2 regions of the Exiguobacterium sp. s128 genome follow, and region 1 is predicted to be linked to the other one. Evidence: riboswitches for the same ligand, from Rfam matches in the RefSeq annotation. Region 1 holds a riboswitch; the other holds the start of a gene.
The links. A riboswitch is a leader RNA that binds a small molecule or an ion and turns the genes downstream of it on or off. The one in region 1 is predicted to bind FMN.
Positions count from the first base shown of each region.

Region 2: linked by a shared signal. The riboswitch ahead of KNQ13_RS02290 (ECF transporter S component) and the one ahead of ribD (bifunctional diaminohydroxyphosphoribosylaminopyrimidine deaminase/5-amino-6-(5-phosphoribosylamino)uracil reductase RibD) in region 1 are both predicted to bind FMN.

Region 1 covers NZ_JACSMT010000033.1:12,881-22,561, reverse strand. Annotated here, with positions in the region: gene KNQ13_RS11865 (methionine ABC transporter ATP-binding protein) at 1-890, shown strand, start outside; gene KNQ13_RS11860 (methionine ABC transporter permease) at 880-1,530, shown strand; gene KNQ13_RS11855 (MetQ/NlpA family ABC transporter substrate-binding protein) at 1,563-2,384, shown strand; gene KNQ13_RS11850 (M20 family metallopeptidase) at 2,412-3,623, shown strand; FMN riboswitch at 3,775-3,919, shown strand; gene ribD (bifunctional diaminohydroxyphosphoribosylaminopyrimidine deaminase/5-amino-6-(5-phosphoribosylamino)uracil reductase RibD) at 4,077-5,123, shown strand; gene KNQ13_RS11840 (riboflavin synthase) at 5,108-5,737, shown strand; gene KNQ13_RS11835 (bifunctional 3,4-dihydroxy-2-butanone-4-phosphate synthase/GTP cyclohydrolase II) at 5,734-6,918, shown strand; gene ribH (6,7-dimethyl-8-ribityllumazine synthase) at 6,920-7,378, shown strand; gene KNQ13_RS11825 (putative bifunctional diguanylate cyclase/phosphodiesterase) at 7,720-9,681, shown strand, end outside.
Region 2 covers NZ_JACSMT010000003.1:78,962-88,642, reverse strand. Annotated here, with positions in the region: gene KNQ13_RS02315 (TIGR01457 family HAD-type hydrolase) at 1-353, shown strand, start outside; gene KNQ13_RS02310 (NifU family protein) at 398-625, opposite strand; gene KNQ13_RS02305 (DUF1462 family protein) at 736-1,041, shown strand; gene KNQ13_RS02300 (NAD(P)/FAD-dependent oxidoreductase) at 1,057-2,109, opposite strand; gene KNQ13_RS02295 (YuzB family protein) at 2,202-2,435, shown strand; gene KNQ13_RS02290 (ECF transporter S component) at 2,499-3,065, opposite strand; FMN riboswitch at 3,225-3,365, opposite strand; gene KNQ13_RS02285 (HesB/IscA family protein) at 3,483-3,833, shown strand; gene KNQ13_RS02280 (NAD-dependent epimerase/dehydratase family protein) at 3,957-4,823, shown strand; gene KNQ13_RS02275 (GNAT family N-acetyltransferase) at 4,820-5,329, shown strand; gene KNQ13_RS02270 (NAD(P)/FAD-dependent oxidoreductase) at 5,628-6,623, opposite strand; gene KNQ13_RS02265 (NAD(P)/FAD-dependent oxidoreductase) at 6,867-8,078, shown strand; gene KNQ13_RS02260 (YuiB family protein) at 8,162-8,479, shown strand; gene glcT (glucose PTS transporter transcription antiterminator GlcT) at 8,581-9,438, shown strand; gene ptsG (glucose-specific PTS transporter subunit IIBC) at 9,659-9,681, shown strand, end outside.

The DNA of each region.
Region 1 (9,681 bases):
TACGCTGTGTCAACCTTCTCGAACGTCCAACATCCGGCAGCGTGACAGTCGATGGGCAAGAATTGACGAGCCTCTCGGCAAAACAACTCCGCGAAGCCAAGCAACAGATCGGGATGATTTTTCAACATTTCAACTTGCTGGATTCGAATACCGTCTTTGCGAACGTCGCGAAACCACTTGTCCTGACAGGTGTCAAAAAGGCTGAAATCCATCGGCGTGTCCATGAACTCCTCGCGTTCGTCGACCTGGCCGATAAAGCCGATCATTATCCGGATCAGTTGTCGGGTGGACAGAAACAACGGGTCGGAATCGCCCGGGCACTCGCGACCCAGCCGTCGGTTCTGTTATGTGACGAAGCGACATCGGCGCTTGATCCGCAGACGACACAACATATCCTGCGTTTACTGAAACAGATCAACGAGGAATACGGCATCACGATTTTACTGATTACACACGAGATGGGCGTCATCCGGGAGATTTGTGACCGGGTCGCCGTCATCGAAGCCGGCAAGCTGATTGAGTCGGGTACCGTGTTCGATGTCTTCTCGAACCCGCAGACGGCGACGGCGAAAAACTTCGTCCGGTCCGTCATGCAGGATGAAATTCCGGCGTCCGTTCAACAGTTGATCGAACGACGTGAAGCCAACCATCATATTTATAAGATCAACTTTCTCGGAGCACATACCGGGCAACCGCTGTTGTCACAAGTCGCAAAACGGTTTGACATCGATCTTAACATCCTGCACGGGAGTATCACGGAACTGCAAAACATCCCGTTTGGCAGTCTGCTCGTCGAACTGATTGGTGAAACGGCAGAAATCAGCCGGGCCTTGCAATACATCGACGAAGCCCAAGTCACGGTCGAGGAGGTGCTCGCAGATGCTGGTTAACTACACGGATATTTGGACCGCCTTCCTGCAGACCTTGACGATGGTCGGTCTGTCATTACTCTTTTCGACCTTGATTGGTTTACCGCTTGGGATTTTGCTCGTCGTCACACGAAAAGGGGCGTTGCTCGAACAAGTCCCGTTCTTCAACGTCTTGAGCAGTATCGTCAATATCTTCCGGTCGGTGCCGTTCATCATCTTACTCGTCGCGATCATCCCGTTGACCCGTCTGATTGTCGGTTCATCGATCGGGACACAGGCGGCAATCGTTCCACTCGTCTTTTATGCGGCGCCGTACATCGCCCGATTGATCGAAAGTTCGTTGCTTGAAGTCGACACGGGGGTCCTCGAGGCAGCAAAGGCAATGGGAGCGACACCGTTGCAGACGATTTTCCGTTTCTTATTGCCGGAAGCACTCAGTTCATTGGTCCTGAACTTGACGATTGCGACGATCGGCTTGATCGGAGCGTCGGCGATGGCCGGTGCGATCGGCGGCGGAGGCCTCGGGGACTTGGCGATCACCTACGGCTACCAACGGTTTGATACGACCGTCATGCTCATCACGGTCGGGATACTCGTCATCCTCGTCCAAGGTTTACAGACGATGGGCAACCTGTTGGCACGAAAAATTCGCAGACACTAAAAAACATAGAGAAGATAAGGGAGAGATGAACGATGAAAAAAGGATTAGCGATTGGTGCAGCATTAACGATGGTATTATTTGCAGGGTGTGCGGCGTCCGGGGAAGAGGATCAAAATACGGTCAAGCTCGGCGTCAGCAGCTCGGATACGCAAGTTTGGGAATACGTCGCGAAAAAAGCGAAAAAAGAGGGCATCACGATTGAACTCGTCAAATTCTCCGATTATGTGCAACCGAACCTGGCACTCGCAGAAGGCGAAATCGATGCCAATTCGTTCCAGACGATTTCGTACTTCAATGCCTTTAAAAAAGAACATAACTTAAAGCTATCGCCGATTGCGACGACCGTCATCGCACCGATGGGGATCTATTCGGATAAAGTCAAGGACGTCAAAGATATCCCGGTCGGTGGAAAGATTGCCGTCCCGAACGAGGCGACGAACATGGGACGGGCACTCCTGTTGCTGCAGGAAGCCGGCTTGATCAAGCTACCGGACGACTTTGACGGAAACGGAGCCGTCGACAAAATCGTCGAGAATCCGAAAAAGCTGAAGATTGTCCCAGTCGTCGCCGGGCAGACGCCACGTGTTCTGCCGGATGTATCGGCATCAATCATCAATAACGGGATCGCCGTGGATGCCGGCTTTAATCCGATCAAAGACTCGATTCTCCATGAAAATGCAACAGCGAAACCCTATATCAACATCATCGCGACACGAACGGAAGACAAAGACAAAAAGACGTTGAAGAAAATTGCTTCACTTTACCAACAGGATGATGTCGCGGCCTTCATCAAAAAAGAGTACAAAGGAAGCACGATTCCGACGTTCGTCCCACTCAGTGACATTGGCGAATAATTAAACATCCAAAGGAGCGTGACCCAAATGACGGTTCAGACAAGACGGGAAAACTTGATTCAAACGATTGAGCAGGATATTGAACAAAAACGCGAGTCGTATCTCGAGACGAGTCACCGGATTCATGCGACACCCGAGATTGGGAACGAGGAATATTTTGCCTCGCGCCATCATGCGGAACGCCTGACGGCAGAAGGGTTCGCGGTTGAGCTCGGGGTCGCGGGACATGACACGGCGTTCCTGGCCCGGAAGACTTCGGATAAACCGGGGGCGACGGTTGCCTTCCTCGCTGAATACGATGCTTTGCCGGGGATTGGTCACGCCTGCGGTCACAACATCATCGGCACGACGAGTGTCGCAGCGGCGATCGCGCTCAGTAAAATCATCGATGAAGTCGGGGGCAGTGTCGTCGTGCTCGGAACACCGGCAGAGGAAGGTGGACCAAACGGCAGTGCGAAAGGCAGCTTCGTCAAACATGATCTCCTGACGGGGATTGATGCGGCACTGATGATTCATCCGTCCGGACAAACGCGGATCACCGGTTCCTCGCTTGCTGTTGATCCACTGGACTTTGCCTTTACCGGCAAGCCGGCTCACGCGGCAGCGTCACCGGAAGAGGGCATCAATGCACTCGACGCCGTCATCCAACTGTTTAACGGCATCAATGCCTTGCGTCAGCAATTGCCGAGCGACGTCCGGATTCACGGCATCATCACGGATGGCGGTGATGCGCCGAACATCATTCCGGAATACGCCAAAGCACGCTTCTTCATCCGGGCGACGACGCGCGACCGGCTGAATGCCGTGACGAAGAAGGTTAAGGCCGTTGCCGAAGGGGCAGCGCTTGCGACCGGGGCGACGCTTGAGATCATCGCGTTCCAAAATGAGGTCGACAATCTGCTGTTCAACCGGACGTTTGACGAGATTTTCCGGGAGGAAGCAGTGGCGCTTGGGGAAGACGTCAAGACGGATGAACGCCCGGGTCTCGGTTCGACCGACGCCGGCAATATCAGCCAGGTCCTGCCGACCATCCATCCGTACATCAAGATCGGAGCGGACGATTTGGTCGCCCACACGGAAAGTTTCCGGGAAGCGGCTCGGTCGGAACAAGGCGACGAAGCCTTGATCACCGGCGCAAAAATCCTGGCTCGGACGGCGTTACGTCTGTTGACGGACGGACAGTTGCTCGGGACGGTCAAACAAGAGTTCCATGACCGGAAAAACGGTTATTTGGCGTAACAGTCAAAATAAAAAGTATGTGTCCATCCGGCAGATGTTGCTTTGATAGTCCGCTGAATGGGGCATATTTTTTCGGAAATGGATGTAAAAACAAATTCTTTTTTGTATTTTAAAATAACCTGTGCTAGTCTTGAACTGCACAACTGAATAACCAGTTCTTCGGGGTAGGGTGAAAATCCCAACCGGCGGTGATGCGATTTTCGAATCGACGAGCCCGCGACCCATAGTGTACGCACTATGGCTGACTTGGTGTGATTCCAAGGCCGACGGTAAAGTCCGGATGGGAGAAGAACGAAAAAATGTGCTTGAAACCATTTTCTGAAAAATACATTCAGAGAAAGGTCTATTTCTGTATGCTTCAAAACAGAAAAACAAGACGTTTCTTTCGTGACCCTTCAATCATGACGCCCTGCAAATGCAGCGGCGTCTTTTTCTTTTGAAAGGAGCGAAAACATGAATAATAGAATGCATCAGGCGATGCAATTGGCAGAGATGTTAGACGGACAAACGAGTCCAAATCCAAGTGTCGGCTGTGTGATCACGAAGCACGGACGGATCATCGGCTTTGGCGCGCATCGGTTTGCCGGGGGTCCCCATGCCGAAGTCGAGGCGTTACGGATGGCCGGAGAAGCGGCACGCGGCGCCGATCTGTATGTCACGCTTGAACCGTGTAACCATCACGGGAAGACACCACCCTGCACGGAAGCAATCATTGCTGCCGGCATCAAACGGGTGTTCGTCGCGACGGAAGACCGTCATGCGATCGTCGCGGGCCAGGGAATTGTGCGTCTCCGTGAATCCGGACTGACGGTCGAAGTCGGATTACTGGAAGACGAAGCAGTTCGTTTTTATACACCGTTTTGGCAAAGTCTCAAGCGAAAACGACCGAATGTCACCGTGAAAGTCGCTCAAAGTTTAAACGGGATCGTGACGACAGGTGAGCAACGCTGGATTACGTCAGTTGCCGCGCGAGCGGCGGGGCGTGAGCTACGGGCAACACACGATGCAATCCTGGTCGGAAGTGAGACGGTTTTGATTGATGATCCGGCACTGACGTCACGATCGGAAACGGGAGCTGAACCGATTCGGGTCGTCGTCGACCGTCGCGGACGTTTGACGGAAACCGCCCAAGTCTTTCGGGACGGCTTGAATCCGACGTACTGGCTGACGGAACAACCACGTGTCTCAGATCAATCGAACGTCACGGTTCTCGTCGGTACGTATGCAACACCAAATCAGATTTTAGACACATTGTATGACCAGGGTATCCGCAGTTTGTTGATTGAAGGTGGACCAACGATTCAGTCGGCGTTTTTAGAAGCGGACCTTGTCGATCGTCTTGAGATCTATCAAGCACCGTCTGTCTTACAAGGCACGACCGGATTGACGAGTACAATCGAGGTTGAAGACCGGTTCGATTTAACGGACGTCGCGCAAATTGGACAGGATGTTCATCTAGGCTATACGCGGAAAGGAGACGGCTCATGTTCACAGGATTGATTGAAGAAGTCGGGACGATTAAACGGAAAGTCCCGCGTCCGAACGGTCTGGCGCTGGAAATCGAAGCGCGACATGTTCTTCACGGAACCAAAATCGGTGACAGTATCGCGGTCGACGGCATTTGTTTGACCGTTACGGCGATGACGGCGGCGGGATTCACGGCGGATGCGGTCCATGAAACGATTCGGGCGACGGCACTTCAAACATTGCGCGTCGGCACACCGGTCCAACTCGAACGGGCGATGCCGGCGAACGGACGATTCGGCGGTCATTTCGTTAGTGGCCACATTGACGGGACAGCCCGGTTGTTAAGCCGTCGACCGGACGGTGAAGCGATGGAATATCGGTTTGAGACCGCTGACTGGCGCAAATACTGTATTCCGAAAGGGTCGATTGCGATCAACGGAACCAGCTTGACGATTCAACACGTCCAAGCGGACAGTCTGACGATTTCGCTGATTCCACATTCGCGCCAAGTGACGACGTTTGATCGTCTGCAAAGCGGAACCCTCGTCAACATTGAGTGTGACTTGATGGCAAAACACTTGTATCACTTTACGCAACAGGAACAGAAAACGGATTGGTCGGCATTTTTAGGAGGCGGAGCAGGATGAACGGATTTGATCTCATAGAAGAAGCCATTGAAGAGTTAAAGCAAGGACGTCCGATCATCGTCTGTGACGACGAAAATCGGGAAAACGAAGGCGATTTGATCCTTCTTGCGGAACACGCGACACCGGAACAAATCAACTTCATGATCACTTACGGGAAAGGACTTGTCTGTGTCCCGGTCAGCCCGCAACTGGCAAAACGATTGGAACTGAACCCGATGACGGACGTCAACACTGATCCGCACGGAACAGCCTTTACCATCAGTATTGACCACGAAGAGGCGAAGACCGGTATCAGCGCGGCGGAGCGCGCGTTGACGATCCAACGGATGCTGACGGACGGGGCGAAACAATTTAAGCGTCCGGGGCATATCTTCCCCTTGATCGCGAAAGAAGGCGGTGTCCGGGAACGACGTGGTCATACGGAAGCGGGTGTTGATCTGGCGCGCCTTGCCGGAAGCGCAGAAGCGGCCGTCATTTGTGAAATCATCTTAGAAGATGGGACAATGGCGCGTGTTGACGACTTGCTGGCATATAAAGAAGTCCACGGATTGAAGATGATTACGATCGATGCCCTCGTCACGTACCTCGAACGTCCCGTTCGGCGTGAAGCGGACGTCTTGCTGCCGGCGACGCATGGGGCATTTCGTATGCTTGGTTACACGACTCCGGATGCAAAGGAACATGTCACCGTCTTGTCCGGTGAGGCAGAGGATGGCATGCTCGTCCGGCTTCATTCGGAATGTCTGACGGGAGACGTCTTTGGCTCCAAACGCTGTGATTGTGGACCACAACTCGACGCCGCCCTCGAACGAATCGGTCAAGAAGGAGGCGCCGTCCTGTATTTGCGACAGGAAGGGCGAGGCATCGGTTTGATGGCGAAACTCAAAGCGTATGAGTTGCAGGAGCAGGGACTTGATACGGTCGAAGCGAATCACGCGCTCGGATATGCGACGGACTTACGCGACTACAAAGTCGCAGCCGCGATGTTGCAGGATTTAGGTGTGACGAAGATCCGCTTGATGACGAATAACCCGGATAAGCAACAAGCCCTTGAACAACATGGCATCACGGTGCTCGAACGGGTGCCGCTTGAAATCGCACCGGTTCCGGAAAATAAAAATTATCTGCAAACCAAACAAACGAAACTCGGGCACTTGCTCGACATCCAAGGAGGACAATAACATGGTATTCGAAGGATTTTTAACAGGTGAGGGACTACGTGTCGCAATCGTCGCGGCACGTTTCAATGAATTGATTACATCAAAATTAGTCGGAGGCGCAAACGATGCCTTCCGTCGACACGGTGTCGCAGCTGACGCGGTCGATACGGCGTGGGTGCCGGGGGCGTTTGAAATTCCGCTCGTCGCGGAGAAGCTTGCGAAAAGCGGCAACTACGACGCCGTCATCACGCTTGGTGCCGTCATTCGCGGAGCGACGTCACACTACGATTATGTTTGCAATGAAGTCGCGAAAGGGGTTGCCACTGCGTCACGTGAGACAGGCGTTCCGATCATCTTCGGCGTCCTGACGACCGATTCGATTGAACAAGCTGTTGAACGGGCTGGGACGAAGGCAGGCAACAAAGGATATGAAGCGGCCGTTTCAGCGATTGAGATGGCAAATCTGTTACGGACGATTTAAATACGTACGACAAGTGAGACTTGAGACCTGTTTCAATCGAAAACAGGTCTCTTTTTTTGTTGTTGCGCAGGACTTTGAAGGCTCCATCCCTAATGGAAAGGGAAGGACTTTTTCATGAAGGAGGAAGAACCATGATCAGTCTCAAAAAATCGTATTATGTACCAGGTATTCTTTTATTCATCATGGGCTATTATATTTGGATCATCCTTTTTGAATAACAACCCGTCGTGTCCGCTTGGGGCAATAATGTATTTTCCATCTTCGGTTGTATCATCGCAACTGTCCTGTTATTGCAGGCACATCAAAAATTCCGTCAACACGAAGGACGGTTTTTTCTTTATTTGGCATGTGGGACAGGAAGTTATCTGATTGCCGAATTGATTTGGATGTCGTATGAGAATATCCGTCAAGTCGAGGTCCCGTTTCCGGGAGTGTCAGATATTTTTTATGTTTTTCAATCCGTTTGGTTTTTAGCGGCGTTTTTACATCTGATCCGCAGACATGTCACGAAAAACCGGTTGATCAGTTTTATTTTTGATATTGCGATCGTCACGACGGTTGCGGTCACCTACAGCTGGTTTTTCTTGATCCGTCCTCTATTTGATACACCGTTTGTGTCACGCGGGGAAGTGATCTTAGCGTTTGCGTATCCGATGTGTGACATCGTGTTGCTGTTTTGTATGATCAGTATCTATTATCTGTTTGAGAAACGGGAGTGGCAGCAACGTCTCCGGTTGTTTCAATTTCTGTTTATCGGTCTGTTGCTTCAGGTCGGAGCGGATACACTGTTCGTCTACATGACGACGGTCAGCGGCAATGAAGCCGTCCGGCTGATTGATCCGTTATTCATCCTTGGGTTGTTGATGATAGGTGTCGCAGGGCACATCGGTAGTCCGGTCGCTGAAGAGCCACAGCAGGAAAGATTTTCGAGTGGGACGATGCAATTAGGAAAGTTGTTTCTACCGTATGTATTGGTGATTCTCCTGTTTTCGACGATGGCGTTGTATGCGCGACGGGATGAGGGCTTAACAGGATTGATGCTCGGTTGTGCGATCACGATTCTTTTGATTTTGATCCGGCAGATTTTGATGATTTTGAGCAATCACGAGTTAATAGAAGAAATTCATCATAAGGCGGACGAACTGGAAGTGAGCGAAGAACGTTACAAGTCCTTGTTCACGTATCATCCGGACGCGGTGTATTCGCTTGACCTGACAGGACGGATCGAGAGTGCCAATCCGTCGTTTGAAAAATTAACGGAGCAAAGTGCAAACGAGTTAGTCGGTCAGTCGTACCGTCAGTTGATGGAACAACAGGCGGCGACCGATAAGACGACCGCCCATCAATTTGAAACGATTTTTCGGAAATCGGGCGGGATGGACGTGTTGCTGAACGTGACGAACATCCCGATTCGTGTCCGGGACCGCTTCGTCGGCATGTACGGGATTGGTCAGGACATTACGACCGTCCGCGAAAATGAATTAAAGATCCGCCGTCTTGCCTATTACGATCATTTGACCGGAGCGATCAACCGGACGTACTTTGAGGAAGTCTTACACCATTTGGTTGAAGGGGAACAAGACGATGAAACGATCATTCTCTGCTTTATCGACCTTGATGATTTTAAGCTCGTCAATGATTCATTTGGACACCATGTGGGTGATCAGCTGTTGATCCAAGTCGTGCAGCGGCTGACAGAGACCGTCGATCCGGAGGACATCGTCGCTCGTCAAGGCGGCGATGAGTTTACCGTCATCCTGCGGAAGGTCACGTCAGACGAACAGGGACGAGATCGAACGGCCCGGTTGCTCGACTGCTTAAAGAAGACATATTCGCTTGACGGGATCGAACTGATCTCAAATCCGAGCATCGGAGCCGTCAGCTGTCCACGGACTACCGGTAAACATGTCGTGACCTTGCTGAAACAGGCGGACCTCGCGATGTATCAAGCCAAGTCAAGCGGCGGTAAATCGATCGTCTTTTTCGAAGACATTGCCGAGAAGGCGTCATACCGCCTGCGGTTGGAGTCAGAGTTGCCGATTGCAATCGAAACGGACCAATTGATTTTGTATTACCAACCGCAAGTCGATACTCTGACGTATCAGATGGTCGGGGTCGAAGGACTGGTTCGTTGGAATCATCCGGAACTCGGGATGATTGCACCCAATGATTTCATTCCGATGGCGGAAGAAGCGGGAATGATCATTCGTCTCGGAGAATGGGTGTTACGCGAAGGTTTTTTACAAGCCAAACGCTGGGAAGAGGAGGGGCTCCTCTTAAAGGTCGGATTGAACGTCTCGATG
Region 2 (9,681 bases), on a different contig from region 1:
CAGGCGCGCGCTTCATCTCGACGAACGGGGACATCGCGATTCCGACAGAACGTGGTTTCTTGCCTGGTAACGGTGCCTTGACATCCATTTTACGGGTGACGACGGAAAAAGAACCGTTTTATATCGGGAAACCGGAACCGGTCATGATCAATATCGCAGCCGAGATGATTGGTCTCGCGAAAGAAGACTTAATCATGGTCGGGGATAACTACCATACAGATATTTTATTCGGCATCAATGGCGGTATCCGGACGATGCACGTCAATTCCGGTGTCCATACACCGGTCTTCATTCAAGGACAGGACGCACAACCAACCTATATGGTGGATACGTTAGCTGAATGGATTCTGTGAACAAAAAAATCCCCATTGACAAATGTCAGTGGGGATTTTCAGTCTTAGAAGACTTGTTCAACTTCGACGACGCCAGCGACTTCTTCAAGAAGGGCACGTTCGATACCAGCCTTCAATGTAATGGTTGAACTTGGGCAACTGCCACAAGCTCCCATTAAACGGAGTTTGACGATACCGTCTTCTACATCTACGAGTTCAACGTCTCCTCCGTCACGAAGAAGGAACGGACGCAATTTTTCGAGGACTTCATTCACTTGATCAAACATTTCCATGCGTAAACACATCCTTTCTTATAGAATCATTGTAACAGGGTTGAAAAATGTTCTCAATCTGGAAAACTTGTATACTAAAAAAGAAGTATCCATCAAGAGGGGGAGTTTGAATGGAAATCAAGGTATATGGCGCTGCACAGACATGTCCGAGCTGCGTCGGGGCACCGAGTTCAGAAGAGACCTACAGCTGGCTCCAAGCCGTACTTGGGCGAAAATACGAGACAGCATTAACGTTTGCGTATGTTGATTTCGAGACATCACCTGTCGAAGATGATTGGATCCTGGCCTTGAAGGACGATGTCTATTTTTATCCACTCGTCCTGCTCGACGAGGAGATGATTGACGAAGGATACGTCCAGCTGAAAAAAATCACCCGGGCGATTGATACGAGACTCGAAAAAACGGCACCGGAATGACCGGCGCCGTTTTGCTTATTTGATCTTTTTATGTTTCCAGAGGACACCCGACTTCAAGAGACGTGGTACTTTTCCGGTTAATGCCTGTTTCCCCATGACGATCCCAAATCCGTCTGATTTCCCGAGCGAGCCGAGCATACCACGTAACTTGATCTCTGGTAGTTTCGGCAGTTTTTTACCGTCCCATTTCGCTTGCAGGACATCGACGACTTGATCCGCTTGATGTTCCGCGAGCTGTCCGCTTGGTGCGTACGGTAGACTCGCACAATCACCGATCACGAAGACATTTTCATGTTCCGGGACGTGGTGGTGTTCGGTCAGCTTGATGCGTCCGCCACTATCCGCTTCAAATCCGAGATCCCGAACGACTTTGACCGGTTGTGTGCCGGCCGTCCAAATCGTTAAGTTCGAAGGATAGGCCTCATCCCCGTTTTGGACGTCATCTGCCGTGACGAACGTGACATTTGAATTGTTGATGACTTCGACATCATGTTCTTCGAACCACTCCTGGACGTATGTCGATACTTTATCCGACAGGAACGACAACACCGATGGACCCCGATCAAACAATCGGATCTTCAAGTCTTTCCGGCTTTCGTGTAATTCACTCGCCAGTTCGACACCAGACAGTCCGGCCCCGACGATCGAGACGACGGCACCGGGTGAGAGACCGCAAATTGCCTGTTGGGTTTTCCGAGACTCTTCAAGCGTTTGGATGCTGTACGTAAATTCTTGCGCCCCCGGTATGTTATGGTATTTATCTTCACACCCTAATGCGATGATGAGATCGTCATAAAAAAGTTCCGTACCATCTTGCAGATGGACGGAGTTCGTCTCCGGTGAAATCTGGACGACATGTCCATATTTATATGTGAGATGTTCGCCTTCAGGAAAAGCGATTCGAACATCACGATCCGACAATGTACCGGCAGCGAGTGCATAATACTCTGTTTTTAAGGCATGATACGGTAAACGATCGACGAGGGTCACAGCGACCTCTTCATCTTTAAACCGTTCACAAATCCGCATACCGCCATATCCGCCGCCTAAAACAACCAGTTGCTTCATAACTTTAAATCCCCCTTAGTTCCCCTAAATCAGTCTGACCTTGTATAATACGACATGGGGAAGGACAATTCCTGCTTAAAGGAGGAAAAAAAGTGAATCCAATTATTGAATTTTGTATCAGTAACTTAGCGACAGGAACCCAAGTCGTCATGCAACAACTTGAACGGGATCCGAATGTCGATGTCGTCGAATATGGATGTCTCGGATATTGCGGCATTTGTTCACTCGACCATTTTTGTCTCGTCGATGGCGAAACGGTCGTCGGCGAGACACCGGAAGAACTGTTAGAAAAGATTTATCAAAAAATCGAAGAAAACGAACTTTAAAAAAATCCCCGTGTCTCAGAAGAGACCGGGGATTCGTGTCTGTCAGCGGGCGCGGCTTCGGACTTAGATCGTTTGTTGACGACGCATCATCCATGGTTTCAGTTTCAAAAACAGCGGAATGAAGAGTGCTGAGATGAACATAGCCTTGATGATGTTAAACGGTAAGATACCGGCTGTAATCGTCGTCCACTTGACGGCAGGATCTAACATGTAGTCCATACCGAAGAACCAAGCGTACGCTGGAAGAATTAAGATATAGTTGAGGATTGCAAGACCGAGTGCCATCGTGATTGTACCAGCGACAAGACCGGTTGCGAGACCTTTTGTAGTTTTCTTTTTATGATAGAACCAACTGACCGGAAGGATGAAGGCAACACCAGCAGCGAAGTTTGCAAGCTCTCCGACCGGGACACCACTTCCGCGGAAGATGTAGTACAGGACGTTTTTAAGCGCTTCGACGATGACACCGGCAATCGGTGAGAACATGATGGCTGCGATTAAGGCAGGGACATCACTGAAGTCGATTTTTAAATAGTTCGGTAAAAAAGGTAACGGGAAATTGAGTAGCATTAGAACAAACGAAATTGAACCTAACATGGATAAAGTGACCATCTTTTGTGTGCGTTTCATACGAGTATAATCTCCTTTTGCTCGTTCCTCTCGATGAAGTATTGGCATGGCTGCGTCCAAAATAAACCCCTATCGAATCAGATTCAATAGGGGAGAAGTCCGCAATAAACTAAACCTGAACGATTTTTACAAAAATCGGTTCAAGAAATAGAAACATGCCGCCATCTTCTCCCATCCAGACTATACTGTCGGCTCCTGAGTCACACAGAATCAGCAAATAGCGCCCTATTCGCTCGCGGGCTTCAGACGAATCGTCTGTTCACCGCCGGTCGGGAATTTCACCCTGCCCTGAAGATGGAACGATTTAATTTTTTTTGATACAACTCCTTTATACAACGAATTCAAGATAGTTTCAAGCAACTAGGTTTCGAATCAGCTCGAAATTGCGTATACTAGAAAAAAAGGGAGGGTGATGACATGATCCAATTAACAGAAGCAGCAGCTCTTCAAGTGAAAGAGATGATGATGCAGGCGCCGGACGACGAAAAAAATCTACGGATGCTCGTGCAAGGTGGCGGATGCAGTGGTCTCTCCTACGGAATGGGCTTTGACAGTCAAAAAGAGACCGACTTGACCTTTGAACAACACGGTGTGAACGTCATCGTTGACCAAAAAGACTATCCGGTCGTCAAAGGACTGGAAGTAGACTATAAACAATCCATGCTCGGAGGCGGATTCACGATTACGAATCCAAATGCGATCGCCACGTGCGGCTGCGGGACTTCATTCCGGACTGCAACCAATGCCGGGACACCGGGCGGATGTTAATCAAATGACTCTAATCGCAGACGATTCCGTCTGCGGTTTTTTTTGTTTTTCAGAGACAGACAGGACTTACGCCGCTAAATGGAGAAGGATTACAACGAACGCCATGATAAGGGAGGACTATCGATGCGAAAGGTACTGATCTTCGGTGGAACACGTTACTTTGGGAGACGGCTGGCATTACGACTTGCAGAATCAGGGGATGATGTGACGATTGTCACGCGCGGCGAGCACACGCCACCTGTCGCGAAAGGCTTGACATTCTTTAAAGGAGACCGGACGTCAAGCAGCACGATGAAAGACTTAGGGAGTCAGAACTGGGATATCATCTATGACAACATCTGCTTTAATCCGTATCAGGCGAAACTTGCCGTCGATGCGTTCGAAGGAAAGGTCGGTCGTTATATCTTGACCTCGACGATGTCAGTTTATGAGAACGGTGGAACGAAGATTTCAGAACGTGCCTACAATCCGTTTCCTGGGAAATATGACCTCGAAAAAGAACATGATTACGGGGAAGGAAAACGCCAAGCAGAAAGTTACTTTTTCCAACGGGCGACGTTCCCGGTCATCGCTGTCCGCTTCCCGGTCGTTTTAGGACCGGACGATTATACGGAACGATTGGTGTTCCATATCAAACGAACATTGGCAGATCAGCCGATCATTGCAGAAAATCTGTACGCGAAAATGGGGTACATCTCGAGTTACGAAGCAGCAGCATTTCTCGAATGGTGTGGACGCTCGACGATGACCGGACCAATCAACGCGGCGAGTGACGGCGTGTTGTCGATCCAAGACTTGATGGATAAGATCGATCGTGTCGCGGAAACGACCACCCGTTTTGAAACGACTGGAGAAGACCCGTCACCACTGGCACCGGATCACGACTTTTATATGGATACGGCAGCCGCAAAACAAGCGGGGTATTTGTTCCAACATGTCGACGACTGGCTCGATCGACTCATTGAAGAGGAGGTCCGCAATCACAGATGATTACATTAATCAAACCGTCTGTACAACTTGAAGTCGAATACCTCGATTTTTTACTGGAGTGGCAACAATCCGGCGAATCGATCGTACCAAGTGTCGTCAGTAAAACCTTTTTGCCGTTAGCGGATTTTTTAGAGGAGCAACAACAAGAAGAACAGGTGGCACCGGAAAACTGGGTCACGCACTCGACCTATTGGTTATATGACGGACAAAAAATCGTCGGTGCGGTCAATTTCCGGCATGACCTGAACGACCAACTGCAGCAAATCGGTGGGCATATCGGTTACGGGATTCGTCCGAGTTCCCGGCAGAACGGGTATGCGACGGAAGGGTTACGTCAAGCACTGAACGTCGCAAGAGAGCGGGGGCTTGCCTCTGTTTTGATCACATGCAGTGCAGATAACCTGGCGTCCGGTCGTGTCATCGAAGCAAACGGTGGACAAGAAGTCGAATCGTATGTAAAAGAAGACGGGACGCGTGTTCGACGATTCAACGTGCCATTGTCTTAAAATTGCTTTGAAAAATCATTCTATTGCGATTAGGATGATTTTTTTTGAATTGAAAGAACTGTGTAGAAAAGATTCATTTCCCGTGACTCCTACAGGGAAAAGCGCGTTTTTCGCGCTGCCAGAGGCAAGCGAGACCCGGCTTCTTGAAAGGTAAGGTCAAGAAGCCGCGACTTGCGTCTCGCCTGAGGAAAGCACGGGAAGAAAGAATCTGGCGGCGTCAAACACAGTCATTTAGACTGCAAACAAAAAGAAGAGAAACTTCGATTTGCATCGAGGCAACTCTTCTTTTGGGCGTAACTTAATGATTTTTGACTTTCTCAAAAAGACTAGTCGAGTGTTGCGGGTGACGCGCTGAAGGATCGACAAGCAACTTCGCTTGATTGACGGCAATCGGTGCTTCACCGAAACCCGTCGCAATCAATTTGACACGACCGTCGTAAGTCGCGATATCGCCGCATGCGAAGACACCGGGGATCGCCGTTTCCATCTTCGAGTTGACGCGGATCGAATTCCGTTCAAACTCGACTTCCCACTCCTTGAGCGGTCCGAGCGAGGAAACAAAACCGAAGTTACAGACGACATCATCGGCACCGACGACAATCACATCATCTGTTTCCGCATGTTTAAAGGTTAACGTCTCGATGCTGTCGTCACCCGTGACTGATTCGAGTGTATACGGTGTCATGACATTGACGGATGAGTTGTGTAACAGCTCGACCGTATGCTCATGGGCACGGAATTTATCACGACGGTGAACGAGCGTGACGGATTTAGCGATCGGCTCAAGCATCAATGACCAGTCGACTGCGGAATCGCCACCACCGAGTAAGACGACTTGGCGATCCTTAAAGCGATCCATCTCGTTGACGAAGTAATGCAGGTTACTCGTCTCGAAACGTTCTGCATCTGCGACACCAAGTGGACGGGCGGCGAACGACCCGTTTCCAGCTGTCAGGATGACGGTTTTCGTGTAATGTTCTCCTTTATTCGTGACGAGGCGGATCAGTCCGTCATCGAGCCGTTCATAAGCAAGGACGGTTTCGCCGAGGACGTACGTCGGATCAAATTCGTTTGCTTGTTCGAGCAGACGATCAATCAAATCCTGGGCTTTGACTTTCGGGAAGCCGGCAATGTCGTATATATATTTTTCAGGATAAAGCGTCGCCAGTTGTCCACCGAGTTGTGGTAGACTTTCGATGACTTTCGTCTTCATCTGACGCATGCCTGAGTAAAAAGTGGTGAACAGTCCGACTGGACCACCGCCGATAATCGTTACATCATATGGTTGGTGCATCTGAGTCCCTCCTAAAGTTGGATACTCCTATTATATAGGAAGATGGGTTCGATGTGGCAAGTGCGAGACATCTCACATTTTTTTAAGGGATTGCATATTTTAGCTTTGCAATCTATGATAGAAAATGGTTCAATGAACGTATAGACGTGTGAACATTATTTGAACAAAGTTTTCGAGCATTTATCTGCAATTGAATGTGAAGGAAATCACAACAAAACTATTAAGCGTAAGGGGTATCAGAACATGAACACACCAAACATTGTTATTCTTGGAGCCGGCTACGGTGGATTGATCACAGCAGTCAACCTTCAAAAGAAACTTGGCGTCGACCAAGCGAACATCACATTAATCAACAAACACGATTATCATTACCAAACAACGTGGTTACACGAACCGGCAGCAGGAACGATGTCTGCTGAACAGGCACGTATCTACATCAATGATGTCATCAATCCTTCGCGTGTCAAACTTGTCAAAGGTATCGTCGAGAAAGTTGATACAGCAAGCAACACAGTGAAGCTTGTCGACGGTGGAACAGTTCCTTATGACTACGTCGTCGTCGCACTTGGTGGCGTTCCGGAAACATTCGGCATTAAAGGATTGAAAGAGAACGCTCTAACGATCAGTTCACTGAACAGTGTCCGAAAAATCAAGGAACATATCGACTATTCCTTCGCCGAGTACAAAACGACGGGTTCAACAAACCGTTCACTCTTGACGATTGTCGTCGGTGGTGCTGGATTTACGGGTATTGAGTTCATGGGTGAACTCGTCAACCGGATTCCTGAATTGTGTAAACAATATGATATCCCACGCGAACTCGTTCGTGTCGTCAATATCGAAGCTGCTCCAACAGTCCTTCCTGGATTTGATGCGGATCTTGTCAACTACGCACACAAATGGCTTGAGCGCCAAGGCATCGAGTTCAAACTCGGTAACGGCATCAAGGAATGTGGACCGGGCAGCGTGACATTCGGACCGCTTCAAGGTGAAACAACAGAAACAATCGAAGCGAACACAATCATCTGGACAGGTGGCGTCAGCGGTAACCCGGTTGTTGCAGCATCTGGCTTTGAAGCGATGCGTAACCGTGTCGTCGTCGCAGAAGACCTCCGTGTTCCTGGACACGAAAATGTCTTCATGATCGGTGATTGTTCAGCAGTCATGGATCCGAATTCGAATCGTCCGTACCCGCCGACTGCTCAGATCGCGACGCAACAAGCACACAAAGTGGCTGAAAACATCTCTGCTCTCATCGGTGGACGTCAAACATCAACGTTCACATATGAAAACAAAGGAACAGTCGCTTCACTTGGTCATAAAGATGGAATCGGTATGGTCTTCGGGAAGAAGATTTACGGACGTAACGCATCATTCATGAAAAAAGTCATCGACAACAAACATTTCCTTGAGTTGAAAAAGATTGGTCTTGCCATCAAAAAAGGTAAATTCTAAGTTCACGTTTTAGGCAAATGTACACTCGTGCATTTGCCTTTTTTGTCGGTTATACTAAAAAAGAGATTCAAAGGGGGAACAGTATGCATATCATTCAAGCCGTGATCGGGAGTGTTCTCTATCTCGTCATGTTCTTTAGTATCGGTTTTATCTTAAACATGTTGTTACGCAGTACGTGGATCATGCTTGTCCTCTATCCGCTGATCATCATCATGATGATTGATAACCAGTCGACGCTTGATTACTTCACGAATGCCCGTGAAGCGGTTCCGGCACTCGGTGAACGGATCATGGGGCTGCAGACGGCAGATGTCACGATGTTTGTGGCCGGCCTTGCCGGAATCGTCATCGCCGGTATGTCCATTCGCTTTCTGCGTAAAAGTGGTTACCAAATGTTTTAAAGTCTACTTGAGTGAGTAGGCTTTTTTAGTGCGTGGAAACACGTTATAATAAAAACAGTGTCTTTTAAAAAATGTGTAAGAGCAGATAGGGTTGAGAGCGAATGGATAAACAAATGTACCGCGTTATCAAAGTCTTGAATAATAATGTCGTCATTTGTTCGACTGGTGCCAACCAGGAAGTCATTATCCTCGCGAAAGGGATTGGCTTCGGTCGGAAGCCAGACGATCAACTAACGGATCTTGAAAAGCTAGAAAAAGTCTATACGTTAAAAGATAAAGACGAGCAGGCACAGTATAAGGCACTTGTCGGACACCTCGATGAAAATTTCATCGCTTTGATGAACGAAATCGTTTCGATGATTGAAACGCGGTTCGGAAAACGGGTTGATGAACATATTCATATCGGGTTGACGGATCATTTGACGTTTACGTTCAAACGTTTGGAGCAAGGCATGGAAGTGACGAATCCGTTTCTTGCAGAAACGGAAGCCTTATATCCGGAAGAGTATGCCTTGGCGGAAGAAATCGTTGAATTCATCAGTGCCGAGATGAATTTTTATCTGCCGCCTGCAGAAACGGGCTTCATCGCGCTCCATATTCATTCGGCAACGAACTTCAAAGATGTGCTCGAAGTGAACCGACATCATCAACTCGTCGGATTAATTGCCAGTCATATCGAACAGCGTTTGCAGATCAAAATCGATCGAAAATCGTTGGATTATAAGCGTTTAATTCGTCACTTACGGTCAGCGATTGAAAGGGTTTCCAATGGTGAGTACCTAGAGGCGCCAGAAAAAGTAGAAAAGCTATTGCGCGAAGAATATCCGCTGTGCTATGATACTGCTTGGGAGCTGATGTCCATCATGGAACGTCAGTTGAAGAAAGCGGTACCGCGCGGTGAAGCGACGTATCTTACGATGCATCTGCAACGCTTAGTGCAGTACGATTTAGGTAAATGACCGCACGGACTACGTGTTACTGATACGATCAGGCATGAGTGGGATGTCGGGCAAAATGGTTTATTTCCGTTAGGATTTTTCGCGGGATAAGTGTATTTTGTCTACAATCCGCTTGTGCCTGATTTTTTTCTGTAAAAATCGGTCAGATGTCTGACTTTTTTCGACCTGTCATTGGTATTATTTATTATTGTAGATTTTAGATTAAGAGGAGGAAACACACATGTTCAAACAGATTTTTGCTGT